Regions from separate parts of the Pseudomonas sp. MOIL14HWK12:I2 genome, predicted to be linked through region 1. Evidence: predicted binding sites of a transcription regulator. Region 1 holds the regulator's gene; each other region holds the start of a gene.
The links. The regulator FliA, encoded in region 1, starts transcription of late flagellar genes. The targets are predictions, from matches to a motif close to CTAAAGTTTNNNNNNNNNNNGCCGNTAA.
Positions count from the first base shown of each region.

Region 1 (4,186 bases):
CTCGGCTCCATGGCCTGGACCCAGGTGCAGTCCACCCGTCCGCAGCAGGCCGGCCTCTGGCGTCGTCTGCAGCGCATGGGTCTGCCGGCCGATCTGGCCCGCCACCTGCTCGACAGCGTCGCCAAGATCCAGGACCCGCGCCATGCCTGGCGCATGCTGCTGGCCAACTTCGCCCAGCTGGCCAAGACCACCGATGCCAAGATTCTGGAGGAGGGTGGTGTCGTCGCCTTCGTCGGTCCGGCCGGCATGGGCAAGACCACCACCCTGGCCAAGCTCGCCGCCAGCTACGTGCTCAAGTACGGTCCCCAGAGTCTGGCGCTGGTCAGCATGGACAGCTTCCGCATCGGTGCCCAGGAGCAGATCAAGACCCTTGGCCGCATCCTCGACGTGCCGGTGACCCTGGTCGACCCGGGCCAGTCCCTGGCCCAGGCGCTGGCACCCCTGGCACGCAAGCGCCTGGTGCTGATCGACACCGCGGGCATGCCCGCCAATGATCCGGCGCTCAAGGTGCAGCTCGAAGCCCTGGCCAACCGCCAGCTGAAAATTCGCAACTATCTGGTATTGGGTGTCACCAGCCAGAGCCAGGTGCTCAAGGCGGCCTACCACAGCTATCGGCGCTGCGGCCTGAGCGGCTGCGTGCTGACCAAGCTGGACGAAGCCGCCAGTCTCGGCGAGGCCCTGGGTCTGGCCATCAGCCAGCGCCTGCCGGTGGCCTACATTGCCGACGGCCCGCGCATCCCGGACGACCTGCATCCGGCCCGCAGCCACCAGCTGGTGAGCCGCGCGGTGAGCCTGCAGGCCCCCGAGGAACCGAGCGAAGAAACCATGGCGGGCATGCTTGCCGGCCTGTATCAGAGCAATGCCCGCCGCGCCGGTTAGCGCAGACGAACGGTAGTGGTGCATCGCATGCCTGGGCACGCCAAATGCACTTGGTCTAAAGTGTGACGGATTTCAATCAAAGGTATCAGGCAATGGGTAGCATGCATCCCGTCCAAGTCATAGCGGTCACGGGCGGTAAAGGCGGTGTCGGCAAGACCAACGTGTCGGTCAACCTGGCCTTGGCCCTGGCCGATATCGGGCGGCGCGTCATGCTGCTCGACGCCGACCTGGGCCTTGCCAACATCGACGTTCTGCTCGGCCTGTCGCCCAAGCGCACCCTGGCCGACGTCATCTCCGGCGAGTGCGAGCTGCGCGACGTGCTGCTGCACGGCCCGGGCGGCATCCGCATCGTCCCGGCGGCCTCGGGCACCCAGGCGATGGTCAATCTGACGCCGGCCCAGCACGCCGGTCTGATCCAGGCCTTCAGCGACATCAGCGAAAACCTCGACGTGCTCATCGTCGATACCGCGGCCGGCATCGGCGACCAGGTGGTCAGCTTCGTTCGCGCCGCCCAGGAAGTCCTGGTGGTGGTGTGCGACGAGCCCACCTCCATCACCGATGCCTACGCCCTGATCAAGCTGCTCAATCGCGACCATGGCGTCACCCGTTTCCGGGTCCTGGCGAACATGGCGCTGACGCCCCAGGAAGGTCGCAATCTCTTTGCTAAGCTGACCAAGGTGACCGACAGATTCCTGGATGTCGCCCTCCAGTATGTGGGCGCCATTCCGTTCGACGAGGCGGTGCGCAAAGCCGTGCAGAAACAGCGCCCCGTGTTCGAAGCCTTTCCGCGTGCCAAGGCCTCGCTGGCCTTTCGTGCGGTAGCTCAGAAAGTCGATGGCTGGCCGTTGCCCGCCAATCCGCGCGGCCATCTCGAGTTCTTTGTCGAGCGCCTTGTGCAACCAGCCATCGGTACCCACGCATGACAGCATCCAGCGGGCTTCGCATGTACAGCAAAACCTCGGAACGTACCCAGCAGGAGCAACTCATCAACCGCTATGCGCCGTTGGTGAAACGCATCGCCTACCACCTCCTGGCGCGATTGCCTGCCAGTGTGCAGGTCGAGGACCTGATGCAGGCCGGCATGATCGGCCTGCTGGAGGCCTCGCGCAAATATGACGCCGGCAAGGGTGCCAGCTTCGAGACCTACGCCGGCATCCGCATCCGCGGCGCCATGCTCGACGAGGTCCGCAAGGGCGATTGGGCACCACGCTCGGTGCACCGCAACACGCGCATGGTCACCGACGCCATTCGCGCGGTGGAAGCGCGCACCGGTCGCGACGCTAAAGATTCCGAAGTCGCGGCCGAACTTAAATTGAGTCTGGATGAGTACTACGGCATCCTTGGCGACACCATGGGGAGTCGCCTGTTCAGTTTCGACGACCTCATGGAGGGTGGTGAGCATGGGCTCGAGGAGAGCGGTTCGCATGAACTCGAACCCGGTCGCGGTCTGGAGGACGAGCGCTTCCGCAAGGCCCTGGCCGACGCCATCGCCAATCTTCCGGAGCGTGAACGTCTGGTGCTCTCGCTGTATTACGACGAGGAACTCAACCTCAAGGAAATCGGCGAGGTGCTGGGCGTGAGCGAGTCACGCGTCTGCCAACTTCACAGTCAATGCGCGGCACGCCTGCGGGCGCGGCTGGCGGAATGGCGTTCGCGTTAACCGGCTGGTACTCAGGCTACTACGATTGCTTAGACGCGCCTTGCGGCGTGTGTGCGGATTAGGACGGAGGTCGACTTGGACAAGAACATGAAAATCCTCATCGTGGACGATTTTTCCACGATGAGACGCATCATCAAGAATTTGCTGCGCGATCTGGGATTCACCAACACCGCCGAAGCGGACGACGGCAACACCGCGCTGCCGATGTTGCAGAGCGGCAACTTCGATTTTCTCGTCACCGACTGGAACATGCCCGGCATGACCGGCATCGACCTGCTGCGCCAGGTGCGCGCCGATGCGCGCCTGAAGACCCTGCCAGTGCTGATGGTGACCGCCGAAGCCAAGCGCGAGCAGATCATCGAAGCCGCTCAGGCCGGCGTGAACGGCTATGTGGTCAAGCCTTTCACCGCCCAGGTGCTGAAAGAAAAGATCGACAAGATCTTCGAGCGGGTGAACGGCTGAAGAAAGCCGCGGGGACGTTATGGATCAGCTTGGCTCCAACAGCTTCAGCGACTTCGAGTCGAATCTCAAACAGCACGCCCAAGAGCTGGTGAAATGCCTGGAAAGCGGCGATTTCACCCAGGCCGTGCACGTCATCAATGAACTCAACCAGTTGCGCGATCGGGGTCTCTACCAGGAAGTCGGCAAGCTGACCCGCGAGTTGCACAACGCCATCGTCAACTTCGAGATCGATCCGCGCGGCATGGCCGGCGAAGAGGTCTCCCAGATCAGCGATGCCACCGATCGTCTCTCCTACGTGGTGAAGATGACCGAGAACGCCGCCAACCGGACCATGGATCTGGTGGAGGAGAGCGCCCCGCTGGTAGGCAACTTCGGCGACGAAGCCCGGGCCGTGCATGCCGACTGGAAGAAGTTCATGCGCCGGGAAATGGGCGCGGACGAATTCCGCGAGCTGGCCAAGCGCGTCGACGCCTTCCTCAGTCACAGCGAGAGCAGCGCCGAGCAATTGTCGGCCAAGCTCAACGACATCCTCCTGGCGCAGGACTACCAGGACCTTACCGGTCAGGTGATCAAGCGCGTGGTCAATCTCGTCGGGCAGATCGAGAAAGACCTCGTCAAGCTGGTGATGATGGCCAGCCAGGTCGATCGCTATACCGGCTTCAGTCACGATCACACCGCGCTGATCGAACAGAATCGAAAAGAAAAGACGATGAAGGGTGAAGGTCCGCAGATTCATGCCGATAAGCGTGAAGACGTCGTGGCCGCTCAGGTCGACGTCGACGATCTTCTATCCAGTCTGGGCTTTTGACCCAGACCCTCTTGGGGAGTGCAGGAATGAGCTTCGACGCCGATGAAGAGATCCTCCAGGATTTCCTGGTAGAGGCCGGCGAGATTCTCGAACAGTTGTCCGAACAATTGGTCGAGCTGGAAAGCCGCCCGGATGACATGGATCTGCTGAACGCCATTTTCCGTGGCTTCCATACCGTAAAGGGCGGTGCCGGTTTCCTGCAGCTCCATACCCTGGTCGAGTGCTGCCATATCGCGGAAAACGTTTTCGACATCCTGCGCAAGGGCGAACGCCGCGTGGATGCCGAGCTGATGGATGTGGTGCTGCAGGCACTGGATTCCGTCAACGAGATGTTCGGTCAGGTCCGTGAACGCGAAGAGCCGACCCCGGCCTCGCCC
Region 1 is NZ_AZOA01000009.1:174,392-178,577, reverse strand. Features, by position in the region: gene flhF (flagellar biosynthesis protein FlhF) at 1-879, shown strand, start outside; gene fleN (flagellar synthesis regulator FleN) at 972-1,802, shown strand; gene fliA (RNA polymerase sigma factor FliA) at 1,799-2,539, shown strand; gene PSK12I2_RS0107915 (chemotaxis response regulator CheY) at 2,627-3,001, shown strand; gene PSK12I2_RS0107910 (protein phosphatase CheZ) at 3,021-3,809, shown strand; gene PSK12I2_RS0107905 (chemotaxis protein CheA) at 3,836-4,186, shown strand, end outside.

Region 2 (4,186 bases), on a different contig from region 1:
GCGGCGCTGCCGTCGTGGCCCAGGGTGGCGGCGCCGATGGGGTTGAGATAGTCCCAGACGAAGCCGCCTTCGGCGGCGGGCACGGCGATGCCGAAGGACACCTGCGAGCTCTCCAGCGCCACTCGCAGACGGCGTTGCGAGTGCAGCGCGGCCTCCTGAATGCGGGCGCGATCGATCACCAGCGCCGCCTTGGAGGCGCACAGATCGGCCAGGCGCTGCTGGCGCGGCGTGGGTTCCCCGGCCTCCGGCAGGTGCACGGTGAGCGCGCCGAGGGTGCCGTGCAGGGTACTGCGCAAGGGCACGGCATGCAGGGCGGCAAAGCCCAGGCGGCGGCCAAGCGTGGCCAGGGTGGCGAACTCCGGCGCGGTCGCTAGCTCCGGTATCACCACGCGGGTACCGCTGCGCAGGGCGGCGGCACAGGCGCTGTCCGCGGGCTGCAGGGCGGCCAACTGGTCCTGCTCCTCGACCGCGAAGCCCGGCGCGAAATACAGCTGCGGCGGCTTGCCGTCTTCCAGCAGCGAGACGCAGCCCAGGGACGTCTGATGAAAGTGGCAGAGGACCTCGAGGATCTCCCGCAACTGTTGCGACAGCGAGGGCAATTGCAGCAGGCGATGATTGAGCCGTTGCAGGACCTCCAGATCGGCGACCTGCAGCTGCAACTGTTCCTGACTCCGCTGCAGGCCCCGCAGGTAGTCGTCCCGCTCCTCTTCCAGCAGCCGGCGGGCGTCGGCTGCGGCCAGCAGGGCTTCGCCGACCTGGCGGATTTCCAGGACGTCACTGTCCGGCAGCACGGGTGGCTGGCGCTGGCCCAGCGCCTGGGCGGCGGCCTGCAGCGCCTGTACCGGCTGGCTGATGCGCCGCGACAGCAGCAGGGCCATCGCCCAGGCGAAAGCCACCGACAGCACCAGGCCACCGCCATAGATGGCGAAGGAACGATTGGCGGCCGCGGTCACCTCTTCGGTGGGGATGGCGGTGGTCACGGTCCAGCCGGAATCGGGCAGGCGCACGAAGGCGGTATAGACCTGGCGGCCTTCGCGGGTACGGGCGGTGCCGACGCCTTCCTCACCCGGTTGCGTCAGGATCGCCGCCAGGCCTGGCAGGGCGGGCTCGCCCAGGCTTTCCTCATGCAGACTGGTACGGGCAATGCGCAGGCCATGGCGATCGAATACCGAGCCCACCCAGTCCTTGGGCAGGGCGCGGGCCAGACGCGCCGCGCGGATGCTTTCCGGTGTCATCACCGCGGTCAACACGAAGCTCAGCTGACCCTCACGCAACACCGGGACCCTAATCGGAAAGGCGAGCAGGCCGGAGGGGCCACGGCCCAGTTGCCCAACCACTGGCCGGCGCTGGGCGATCACCTCGGCGAAGCTGTCCGGCTCGGCGACAGGCCCCCCCGGCGCCCGTTTGAAGCTCGATATCCGTTTGATGACCTGCCCATCCGGTGTGGCGAGCAGCACCGAGCGCCATCCCGGCGCCAGCGGCAGGACCCGCTCGACCAGGGTGGCGAAGCCCTCCAGGTCGCCCGCCGCCAGCAGGGGCGACTCGGCCAGGGCCTGGAGGATGGTCACCGAACGGCGCAGTTCGCTCTCGATGGTGGTGGCGGCCTGGCGGCTGGATTCCAGCGCCCGCTGTTCAGCTTCATGCTGCTGGTGATGGACGAGCAGCCACAGCCCCAGCCCGGCAATCAGCGCCAGGGGCACGATCCCGGCGAAGGCGATGGCCAGCAGGCGGTTGCGCAGCGGGACCAGGTGCGCAGGGCGGGACTTAATAGGCGACATGGGCATTTCGATGGTGGAGAAGGCTCATTCTAGCCTGAGTTAGAGTGGTCCTTTGCCAGGCTTGAGCTCCCGTCGTCGGGCCGGTGTATATCGCTGCAGGCCGCGCCAGCTCTAGCCTGCAGCTTATCGAGGGGGTGCCGCTGATCGGCGATGGGTGGCTATTCAGTCAAGGGACGGTGACGCCGAACAGAAGGAGGTGAATCTGCCCTGTCTGCCCGGAGTCATTCCATGCGTACCCTGAGATTGTCGGCCCGTTCGGCCGTGTGTTTTGCCGCCGTCACCCTGTTGCTGCTGGTCCTGGCGGTCACCTCGGCCGTCGGCCTGAATTCGCTCTATAAAGCGGAGCAGGACGTCGAGACCAATTGGATGGCCAGCATCGCCCAGACCGCCAAGATGGATACCCTGGTGCTCCGTCTGCGCCTGGAGACCTTGCGCATGGTGGCCTCGGAGGACGACCAGATGAAGCAGACCGCCGCGGCGACCATCGCCCAGACGCGCGGCCAGCTGCAGAAGGAGGTGGCGGCCTATCAGGCCCTGGTCGCTTCGCCTGAGGAGCAGCGGTTGGCCGATGCCGTGTCCGCCGGCGTCAAGGCCTACGACGCCCGGCTCGACGAGATCGTTGCCATCGCCCGGACGCGTCCGGCCAGCGAAGGGACCGCCTACGTCAATGCCAACATCCGTCCGCTGACCAACGACCTGCAGGAGAAGATCGTCGCCCTGGGTGACTTCAACCAACGCGGCGCCAAGCAGGCGGGCGAGCTGGCCAACCAGACCTATAGCCGTAACCTCTGGCTGCTCGGGATCATCTCCGCCGTGGCCGTGGTCCTCACCGTGGTGCTGGCCGTGCTCTATACCCGCAGCATCCTGCAGCCGCTGCGCCAGGTGCTGGCCATCAACAAGCGCATTGCCGAAGGCGATCTGCGGGTGTCGGTTGTGGCAGAGGGTCGCGACGAGATGGCCGACCTGATGCGGGCCACGGTGCAGATGCAGCAGACCCTGCGCGACACCGTCAGCCACATCGGCGAAGCCTCGACCCAGCTGGCGTCCGCCGCCGAAGAGATGAATGCCGTGACCGAAGAAGCCAGCCGTGGCCTGCAACGCCAGAACGGCGAGGTGGAACAGGCTGCCGCGGCGGTCAACGAGATGACCGCCGCCGTGGAGGAGGTGGCGCGTAACGCCGCCTCGGCCTCGACCTCGGCGCAGCAATCCGAGCGCTCCACCGGCCTGGGCGCGGCCCGCGTCACCGAGACCGTCAATGCCATCAACTCCCTGACCAGCACCGTGTCCCACACCAGCGAGCAGATCGTCGCTCTGGCCGGACAGGCGCAAGGCATCGCCACCGTGGTCGATGTGATCCGCGGCATCGCCGAGCAGACCAACCTGCTGGCGCTGAACGCCGCCATCGAAGCCGCCCGCGCCGGTGAACAGGGTCGCGGCTTCGCCGTGGTCGCCGACGAGGTGCGCGCCCTGGCCCACCGAACCCAGGAATCCACCCGCGAGATCGAGCAGATGATCGGCGGCATCCAGAGCGGTTCGGAAGGCGCCGTGCAGGCCATGCAACGCAGCCGCGACGAGGCCACCGCCACCCTGAAGATCGCCCACGAAGCCGGTGCCGCCCTGGAGGAGATCGCCCGCTCCATCACCGAGATCAACGAGCGCAATTTCCTCATCGCCACGGCGTCGGAAGAGCAGGCCCAGGTCGCCCGATCGGTGGACCAGAATCTGGTCAGCATCCGCGACCTGTCGATCCAGACCTCGGCCGGTGCCCACCAGACCGCCGCGGCCGCCCATGAGGTCTCGCGCCTGGCGGTGGACATGAATCGCCTGGTCGGTCGCTTCTCGGTCTGATCCAGCTGAACGCCTGGAAAGGCCCTGCCGAGAGCCCCTCGGCAGGGCCTTTGCGTTGCCAGCCTACCGGCAGGCAGGCATGGCAGGACCAGCGGCCGGGAACCGGTCAGGGGTGCCAGGGGGTCTGCAGCGAAAGATCCCAGGAGAAACGGCCATGTACCTCATCCAGTTGCTGCTACCCCTGAACGACAACGACGGCCAGCGCCTGCCCGGGGCGCTGTTCCAGGAGGTCCGTGAGGAACTGGTGCCGCGCTTCGGCGGGCTGACCGCCTTCAGCCGGGCGCCGGTGGAGGGCCTGTGCCAGGACGAGGCGGAGCGCGTCGAGGACGACGAGTTGCTGGTCTACGAGGTCATGACCGAGGCCCTGGACAGGGCCTGGTGGGCGGACTATCGGCGCCGGCTGGAAACGGCCTTTCGCCAGCGCGAGATCCTGATCCGCGCTCAGCCGACCGAACGCCTCTAGGCCTCGGCCAGCACCACCCGCGCCCGGCCGGCGCGCTTGGCCTGGTACAGGGCGCCGTCGGCGCGGCGGATCAGTTCATGGACATTGAGGCTGCCAT
Region 2 is NZ_KI783313.1:510,816-515,001, reverse strand. Features, by position in the region: gene PSK12I2_RS0118710 (ATP-binding protein) at 1-1,778, opposite strand, end outside; gene PSK12I2_RS0118705 (methyl-accepting chemotaxis protein) at 2,007-3,626, shown strand; gene PSK12I2_RS0118700 (hypothetical protein) at 3,781-4,089, shown strand; gene PSK12I2_RS0118695 (GGDEF domain-containing protein) at 4,086-4,186, opposite strand, start outside.
Region 2: the regulator FliA is predicted to act here: its motif matches at 1,895-1,922, upstream of PSK12I2_RS0118705 (methyl-accepting chemotaxis protein).

Region 3 (4,186 bases), on a different contig from region 1:
TTCTCGCCGTCGATGGGCGACAGGGCCCGCGCCAGGTAGAGGAAGTGCTTTTCCGGATGGCCGAGGATCAGGTTGCGCAGTTCGGCTTCCGGTTTGTGGATGGCCTGGGCCAGGCGCCCCAGCTGGTCGGCGCTGTCCTGCATCTCGGACGGATTGCACCAGATGGTCACCACCTCGGTGGAAACCGCCAGGGGCGCGCCGTTGCGGTCGGTGATCATGCCGCGGGTCACCGGAATGGCGATGTGGCGCACCGAGCGGCGATCGCCCTGGTCACCCAGGAAGGCGGCATCGAACAGCTTGAGGTAGGTGATGCGGCCGGCGACCACGCAGGTCAGCAGGACCAGCACGACGACCACGACATAGAAGCGATAGCGGGGTGCGGCCGTCATGGCGGCTCCTGCGCGAGAAGAGGGCTTGGGCATGGTCACAACTGGTTACAACCGTCAGGGACGCGCATGGTAACTGCTCCAGCCATCGGCCGGAAACCGCTGGGCGGTCGGGGGCGGTACACTGCGCACATGAGCGACATCCCCCTGCACGATCTTTCCACCCCAACCGTGACCTGCGAGAGCTGTCAGGCCTGGTGCTGCCGCCAGGAAGTCCTGCTGTTCGACGATGCCGGCGTGCCCGCCCGCTACATCGAGGAAGACTGGACCGGTACCCGCATGAAGCGCCTCGACGACGGCTGGTGCGCCGCCCTGGATCGCGAGCAGATGAATTGCAGCATCTACGAGGTGCGGCCCTGGGTCTGCCGGATCTTCGACATGGCCGGCCCGGAATGTCTGGAGGAGCGGGAGGATATGAAAAGGGCGATGGAGAGCGGTGATTTCTGAGCGACTCGCCTGAAAGGCTCGGCCGCCGGGAAGTCTTATCGCGGCCATGGGCCGCTCCTACAGGAGATGAGGCTTCTGTAGGAGCGGCCCACGGCCGCGATAGTCCAAGCCAGAGCGGTCGCTACGGCGCACCGGCATGGCCGCGATCAGGGATTCAACGCAGCTTCTGCGGCTTGTAGGCGCAATACCCCGGGCGCGGGCCGACCCTTGGGTGGTTGCGGCAGGTTTCCGGGCGCTGGTCGTAGATGGTGCACAGCCGCGTCTTGGGATGCAGGTAGACGCAATCGTTGTTGGACAGCCGCACCAGGGTGAAGAGCCCGGTCTTGGCGTTGAGGCGCTCGACCACGCCGTCCTTCTTGAGTCGCTTGGCGATGTCCTTGAGCGGCTCGCCCTTCTCGAATTCGTCCACCACGCCCATGCGGATCAGATCGGACAGGCGGGCTTCCACCGGCAGGGTGCAGCAGCTGGACACGCAGTCCAGGCACATGGCCCTGTCGTAACGGATCCAGGTTTCGGTACGATCGAGATCGGCCCCGAGAATGCGCAGTATCTGAGCCATGGCTTACTCGGCGAAGGTGACCTGACCATCGGCCAGGGAGGCGACGCGGGCCAGGGATTCGACGCGATAGCCCTGGGCGTCGAGTTCGGCGCGACCGACCTGGAAGGACTTCTCGATGACGATGCCCAGCCCTGCGACCTGGGCCCCGGCCTGACCGATGATGGAGATCAGCGCCTTGGCCGCCTTACCGTTGGCGAGGAAGTCGTCGATGATCAGCACCCGGTCGTCGGATGACAGATGCATGGTCGAGACGGCTATGGTGCTCTCCGTCTGCTTGGTAAAGGAATAGACGCTGGCCACCAGCAGGTTGTCGGTCAGGGTCAGCGACTGGTGCTTGCGGGCGAAGATCACCGGCACGCCCAGCTCCAGTCCGGTCAGCACCGCCGGGGCGATCCCCGAGGCTTCGATGGTCACGATCTTGGTGATGCCGGCGTCGGCGAAGCGGCGGGCGAACTCCTGACCGATGTCGCGCATCAGCGCCGGATCGATCTGGTGGTTGAGGAAGGCATCGACCTTGAGCACCTGCTCGGAGAGTACTTGGCCTTCGCTGCGAATCTTGGCTTTGAGGCGTTCCACGCGGACGGTCCTTTAACGGCAACGCCCGGGCCTGAGTGCAGGACCGGGTCTGGGAATACGGGAGGGCGGCGATTGTGCCCTATCTTTCAAGAAAGTCGTTAGTTTGCCGACAAATCGTCCTATAGCTATCCGCAACGGATAGCCGACGCTTGCCGGTGGCTGGCACAGGAGTGGTCGAACATGGGTGTTTTGTTGTCACCGGGTATGCGCGTGCTGAGCCAGTTCGGCTTCGCCCGCAAGTTCGCCCTGCTGCTGGTGCTGTTCATCCTGCCGCTGGCGGTCAGTCTCTGGCTGCTGGGCGCCGATTTCCAGGCCAAGCTGGCCACTGTCAGTGGCGAGCGCAGTGGCGTGCGACTGCTGCAACGGCTGGATGCCGTGGAAGAAGAACTCACCCTCCGGCGCAACCTGACCGCGCGCTGGAAGGCGATCGACACCAGTCGCCAGGAGACGCCGGCCGTGCAGGCCGCCATAGCCGCTCTGGAAAGTCGCAACGACAGTCGGCGCGAGCGGCTCGCCCAGCTCGGACAGCAACTGGAGAGCGAAGGGGCCGGCGCCGATGTGCAGGCGCGCTTCAAGACCCTGCAGCAGGCGCTCGCCGGGCTGGAGGTCAGCGATCTGCGCAGCCTGGGCTGGTGGCCGGACGGCTACGACAGATTCACCGCCGCCCTGGGCGCCGTGCAGGCGCTGCGCGAGGAGATCGCCCTGGACAGCGGCCTCATCCTCGATCCCTGGATGGAAACCTACCTGCTGATGCAGATCGGCACCACCCAGTCGGTCGAGTTGTACGAGCGCCTCGGCCGCCTGGCCAGCGTTGGTCAGGCCAGTGTGGTCTCCGGCCAGTTCAGCCTGCAGAGCCGCCTGCAGTTGCGCGACCTGCGCGCCCGCGTCGGTGATTCCAGCGAGAGCCTGGCCAAGGTCGCGGTGCTGCTCGGCAGCAAGCTGCCCGCCGACATGGCCAGCTGGAAGGACGACTACCAGAAGCTCAGCAGCCAGCTGGACGCCAGTCTCAAGACCCTCGATCAGGGAGTGTTCGGCGGCGAGATCACGCTCAAGCCGGAGCAGTTCGAAACCACGCTGGACGGGGTTCTGCAGGGGCTGCAGACCTTCCGCCAGCAGACCCTGAAGAACCTGGACCAACGGCTGCAATACTATGGCGCCGATGCCGTGCGCAGCTTTGCCGCCATCGCCGCCGGCTTCGGCCTGCTGCTGGTGGTGACCTGCTACCTGCTGCTGTGCATGCAGGCCGCCATTCGCGGCAGCGCCCGGCGCATCACCAACTTGGCCGAAGGCCTGCGTGACGGCGACCTGACCCGTTCGGCCCAGGTGACTGGCCAGGACGAACTGGCCGAGATCGGCCGCGCACTGGACCTGGCCGTGGTGCAGCTGCGCGGCAGTCTGCAGGCGGTCGAGCAGGAGAGTCGCCAGGTGGGCACGGCGTCCGGGGAGCTGGGTCAGCAGGCCGAGGCGGCGCTGGGCGCCGTCGAAGCCCAGCGCCAGCAGATCACCCAGATCGCCACCGCCGCCACCGAACTGGCCGCCACCGCCCAGGGCGTGGCCCAGAGTTGCGAAGAGGCCGCCGGGCGCGCCGAGCAGATGCGCGGCATCGCCGAGGCCAGCCAGAGTGACAGTCGCCAGACCACCGCCAGCATCCAGCGCCTCAACCAGCGCCTGGACGAGACAGCTGCGGCCATGGCCCAGGTCAATGCCCAGGCCGGGCAGATCCAGCAGGTGGTGGACGTCATCCGCGGCATCGCCGAACAGACCAACCTGCTGGCGCTCAACGCCGCCATCGAGGCGGCCCGGGCCGGTGACCAGGGAAGGGGCTTCGCGGTGGTCGCCGACGAGGTACGTTCGCTGTCGCAGCGCACCCAGGCTTCCACGGCGCAGATCGCCGGGACCGTTGGCAGCCTGAGCGGCACCGTGGCCCAGGCCGTGTCCCTGATGCAGGAGGCCTGCGGCCAGGCCGCCAGCGATGCCCAGTCGATCATCGGGCTGGGGCGGCGGCTGGAAGAGATCGCCGAGTCGGTGCAGGGCGTCTCCGACACCCTGGTGCAGATCGCCACCGCCGCCGAACAGCAGGCGGTCACCGCCGACCAGGTCAGTGGCAATATCCAGCAGATCGATGGGGCCGCGGCCGATCTGCTCGGCAATGCGCGCACGGTGCAGAGCACGGCGGTGGGTCTGGAGGCGGGCAGCCGCACCCTGACGGCCAACACCA
Region 3 is NZ_AZOA01000007.1:221,638-225,823, forward strand. Features, by position in the region: gene PSK12I2_RS0104125 (penicillin-binding protein 2) at 1-389, opposite strand, end outside; gene PSK12I2_RS0104130 (YkgJ family cysteine cluster protein) at 519-833, shown strand; gene PSK12I2_RS0104135 (YkgJ family cysteine cluster protein) at 988-1,392, opposite strand; gene PSK12I2_RS0104140 (xanthine phosphoribosyltransferase) at 1,396-1,968, opposite strand; gene PSK12I2_RS0104145 (methyl-accepting chemotaxis protein) at 2,149-4,186, shown strand, end outside.
Region 3: the regulator FliA is predicted to act here: its motif matches at 2,054-2,081, upstream of PSK12I2_RS0104145 (methyl-accepting chemotaxis protein).

Region 4 (4,186 bases), on a different contig from region 1:
TGGCCACGGCGTCGGCGCGGCCGGTGCCCAGGGCCTGGTAGAGCAGGTCGACGCTGTCGTACTGGTCGACCTTGGCGCCGGGCAGCGCCTGGTGCACCAGTTCCTCGGCATAGACGTTCTGCAGCACGGCCACGGTCAGGTCGCCCTTGGCCGCCTTGAGGTCGTCGATTTGCTGGTAGCGGCTGTTGGCCGGCAGGAGCAGGGCCACGCCTTCGCGGTAGTAGGGCAGGGTGAAGGCCACCTGCTGGGCGCGGCTGGCGGTCACGGTGATGAATTGGCAGCTGATGTCGACCTTGTCGGTGAGCAGGTTCGGGATGCGCGCATCCGAGCCCTGGACGACGAACTCGACCTTTTCCGGATCGTTGAACAGGCCCTTGGCGATGACCTTGGAGATATCGATATCGAAGCCTTGCAACTTGCCGTCGGCGCCCTGGAAGTGCCACGGCGCATTAGTGCTGCCGGTGCCCACGACCAGATGGCCGCGCTTGAGCACGTCATCCAGCTTGGCCGCCTGGGCGCCGGTCATGGCGACCAGGCCGACCAGCAGCGCCAGCGTTTTCCACCCCTTCGTCTTGCCTGTCATCGCATGTCTCCTTTTCCGTTATAGCGGAAGTATGTTCGTAACAACGGAATAGATTGCAGCGACTGTGCCAGCTATTCGCATGACGTTGCAAATCAAGGGCTTGGCACGGGGGACAGGCAGCGGAAGGGGTTCCCGGTGCGCCAAGGGGCACCGGGAGGTGGCGGAAGGTAACGGGGATGCACCAGCTGGAGGCGTTACCCGGTAGCGCTCAGGCGGAACGTGGGAAGGTCGACCGCAGATCCCCGGCGCGCGGCAGGAAGCGACCATGACGCTCGCCAATGGCCTGCCCCGGTGCATAGGCCAGGTGCCCATTCACCCAGACCGCTTCGATGCCTTCGGCAGGCCGTTGCGGCTCGCTGAAGTCGGCCACGTCGCGGATGCGGGCGGGGTCGAACAGCACCAGATCGGCCTGGGCGCCGGGCTCGATCAGGCCGCGACCCGCCAAGCCGAAGCGGGCGGCGGAGAGGCCGGTCATCTTGTGCACGGCGGTGTGCAAGGGAAAGAGGCCAAGGTCGCGGCTGAAGTGACCGAGCACCCGCGGGAAGGCGCCCCAGAGTCGCGGATGGGGGAAGGGGTCCTCGGGCAGGCCGTCGGAGCCGATCATGCTCAGCGGATGGGCGAGGATGAGGCGCACGTCGGCTTCGCTCATGCCGTAGTAGACGGCACCGGCCGGTTGCAGGCGACGGGCGGTGGCCTGCAGGTCCAGGCCCCAGTCGGCGGCGATGGCGGCCAGGTCGCGGCCGCCGCACTCGGGGTGCGGGGTGGACCAGGTGATGGTGATGCGGTGGCGGTCGGTGACCTGCTTGAGATCCAGGGTGGAGGAGCTGGCGGCATAGGGATAGCAGTCGCAGCCGACCGGCTGGCTGTGGGCGGCCCGCGCCAGGGCGCCGAGCAACTCCGGCGCGCGGCCCCAGTTGTCCACCCCGGCGCACTTGAAGTGGGACACCACCACCGGCGCCCGGGCCTGGCGACCGATGTCCAGGGCTTCGTCCAGGGCTTCGTGCACCGCGGCGAATTCGCTGCGCAAGTGGGTGGCATAGAGTCCGCCCACGGCGTCCAGCTCGGCGGCCAGCTCCGCCACCTCCGCGGTTGGCGCCGCCATGGCGGAGGCGTAGGCCAGGCCGGTGGAGAGCCCCAGAGCGCCAGCGGCCAGGCTATCGCGCAATTCGGCGCGCATGGCAGCGATCTCGGCAGGGGTGGCGGCGCGCTGGAGATCGTCCAGGTGATTGTTGCGCAGCGCCGTGTGCCCGACCAGGGCGGCGACGTTGACGCCGGGACGGGCCTGCTCCACCGCCGCCCGGTAGGCGGCAAAGGTGGGATAGCTGAAGGCCGCGGCCGGGCCCAGCAGATTCAGCGGATCCGGCGGCTCGCCACGCAACCGCACCGGGGCGGCGCTGATGCCGCAGTTGCCGACCACCACGGTGGTGACCCCCTGACTGAGCTTGGGCAGTTGCTCGGGGCGGCGGATGACCATGGTGTCGTCATGGGTATGGACATCGATGAAGCCGGGCGCCAGCGCCAGGCCGCGGCCATCGCGGACCTCCCGTGCCGGTTGCCCGGCCAACTGACCGAGTGCCTGGATACGCTCGCCGGCAATCGCCACGTCGAGAACCCGGCCCGGACGGTCGCGACCATCCAGCACAAGGGCATTGAGAATCACTACATCATGCATGCTAGAGCCATCCTGCGACCGTTGGGAGACGCCTTTCGACCGTCGAGTGGCAAAGGGCCATATAAGCGAGACGGCAGGCCGATAGCGATAGAACTGTTACAGAAAACTCTGTCTATTAGGTCACAAATTGGGCGGTACAGCCCAAGTGACCCCCTCTGCCGCCCGTGAGCCCGCCATGAATCTGTTGACCCCTGTCGTAAGCCTAATGAATCGCCTGAGATTCCCCGCCAAATTCGCCTGCCTGGCGGCCATCATCCTGGTGCCCCTGGTGTTTCTCAGCGTCTATCTCTATCAGGATATCCAGGAACAGCGGGTCGGTCTGGCCCAGGAAATCGACGGTCAGCGCTATCTGACGCAACTGACGCCGGTCGCCCGCTTGAGCATGTTGCAGCGCGCCCTGACCAAGCGACTCCAGGATGGCGATGCCTCGGCCCAGCAGGATTGGCAGAACAACCGTGACAACCTGCTCAAGGCCTATGACGACCTCGGCCGGCTGGATCGCGAACTCGGCACCCAGCTGGAAACCGGCGATCGCCTGAGCCAGCTGCGGCGAGGCGCCGAGCGCCTGATGCAGGGAGCCACCGGCACCCCGCTGGAGGGATTCGAGGCCTGGAACGAGCAGCTGACCCAGACCCTCAATCTCTTCTATTACGTGTCGGCCACCTCCGGCCTGGCGCTGGATTCGGATTACACCAGCCTCTTTCTCATCGACATCACCTCCGTGCGCCTGCCGCGGGAAATCAACCTCATCGGCCAGCTGCGCGGCCTGGCCTTCGGCCTGAGTGCCACCAACCGCTTCGATCCGGCCAGTCTGAATCTGGCGCGCAGCGTGGTGAACCAGGAACGGCAGAGCGCCGACGAACTGGAGCAGGGCCTCAGACTCCTGGCGCGGCAGGCGCCGGAGCTGGCCCAGCGCCTCAAGGGCTCCCTGGCCCAGGCGGCGGACGACTATGCCAACTTCCGTCAGGGCATGCAGGCGGCCATGACCAATGAGGGTACGGTTTCCGGTCGCGCCCTGGGTGCCCAGGGCAATGCCGTGGTCGCCCGCTACTACAAGGTTCAGGAGGAAGCGCAGGGTCAGCTCTCCCAGCTGCTGGCCGAGCGTCTGGCCCATGCGACCACGCTGCGTAATCTTGTCGTGGGCATGATCCTGGGCGCCCTGCTGCTGCTGGCCTATACCTTCGCCGGCATCTACCAGGCCCTGCGCCTGGGGATCGCCGAACTGGTCGGGGTGACCGCCGCCGCCGCCCAGGGCGATCTGAGTCGCCGCGCCGCCCTGCACGGGCGTGATGAGATCGCCGACATCGGCCGTAGCCTGAACGCGATGCTGGAGGCCTTCGGTCGCTCGCTGCGCGAGGTGGATCAGGCCTCCAGCGCGGTGGCCGAGGCCTCGGGGTCCCTGGCCGGCTCCATCGGCCAGGCCCGTTCGACCATGCAGACGCAACAGGGCGAGACCGATCAGGTGGCCACCGCCATCACCGAGATGACCGCCAGCGTGGCGGACGTCGCCAACAACACCGAAGGCGCCGTGGCCGCGGCCCAGCAGGCCGATCAGGCCACCCGGGAAGGCACCCGGGTGATGCAGCAGACGCAACAGGCCATCGAGGCCCTGGCCGCCGAGGTGGACCTCAGCGCCACCAAGGTCGCGGCCCTGGAAACCCACAGCCAGGCCATCGGCGGGGTCATCGCGGTGATCCGCACCATCGCCGAGCAGACCAACCTGCTGGCGCTCAACGCCGCCATCGAGGCCGCTCGGGCCGGCGAGCAGGGCCGCGGCTTCGCCGTGGTGGCCGACGAGGTCCGCACCCTGGCCTCGCGCACCCAGACCTCCACCGAGGAAATCCGCCGCATCATCGAGCAGTTGCAGGCCGCCACCGGCGAGGCCGTCGGGCAGATGCAGGCCAGCCGCGGCCATGCCCTGACCGGCGTCG
Region 4 is NZ_AZOA01000012.1:125,911-130,096, forward strand. Features, by position in the region: gene PSK12I2_RS0111530 (transporter substrate-binding domain-containing protein) at 1-526, opposite strand, end outside; gene PSK12I2_RS0111535 (amidohydrolase family protein) at 792-2,255, opposite strand; gene PSK12I2_RS0111540 (methyl-accepting chemotaxis protein) at 2,431-4,186, shown strand, end outside.
Region 4: the regulator FliA is predicted to act here: its motif matches at 2,396-2,423, upstream of PSK12I2_RS0111540 (methyl-accepting chemotaxis protein).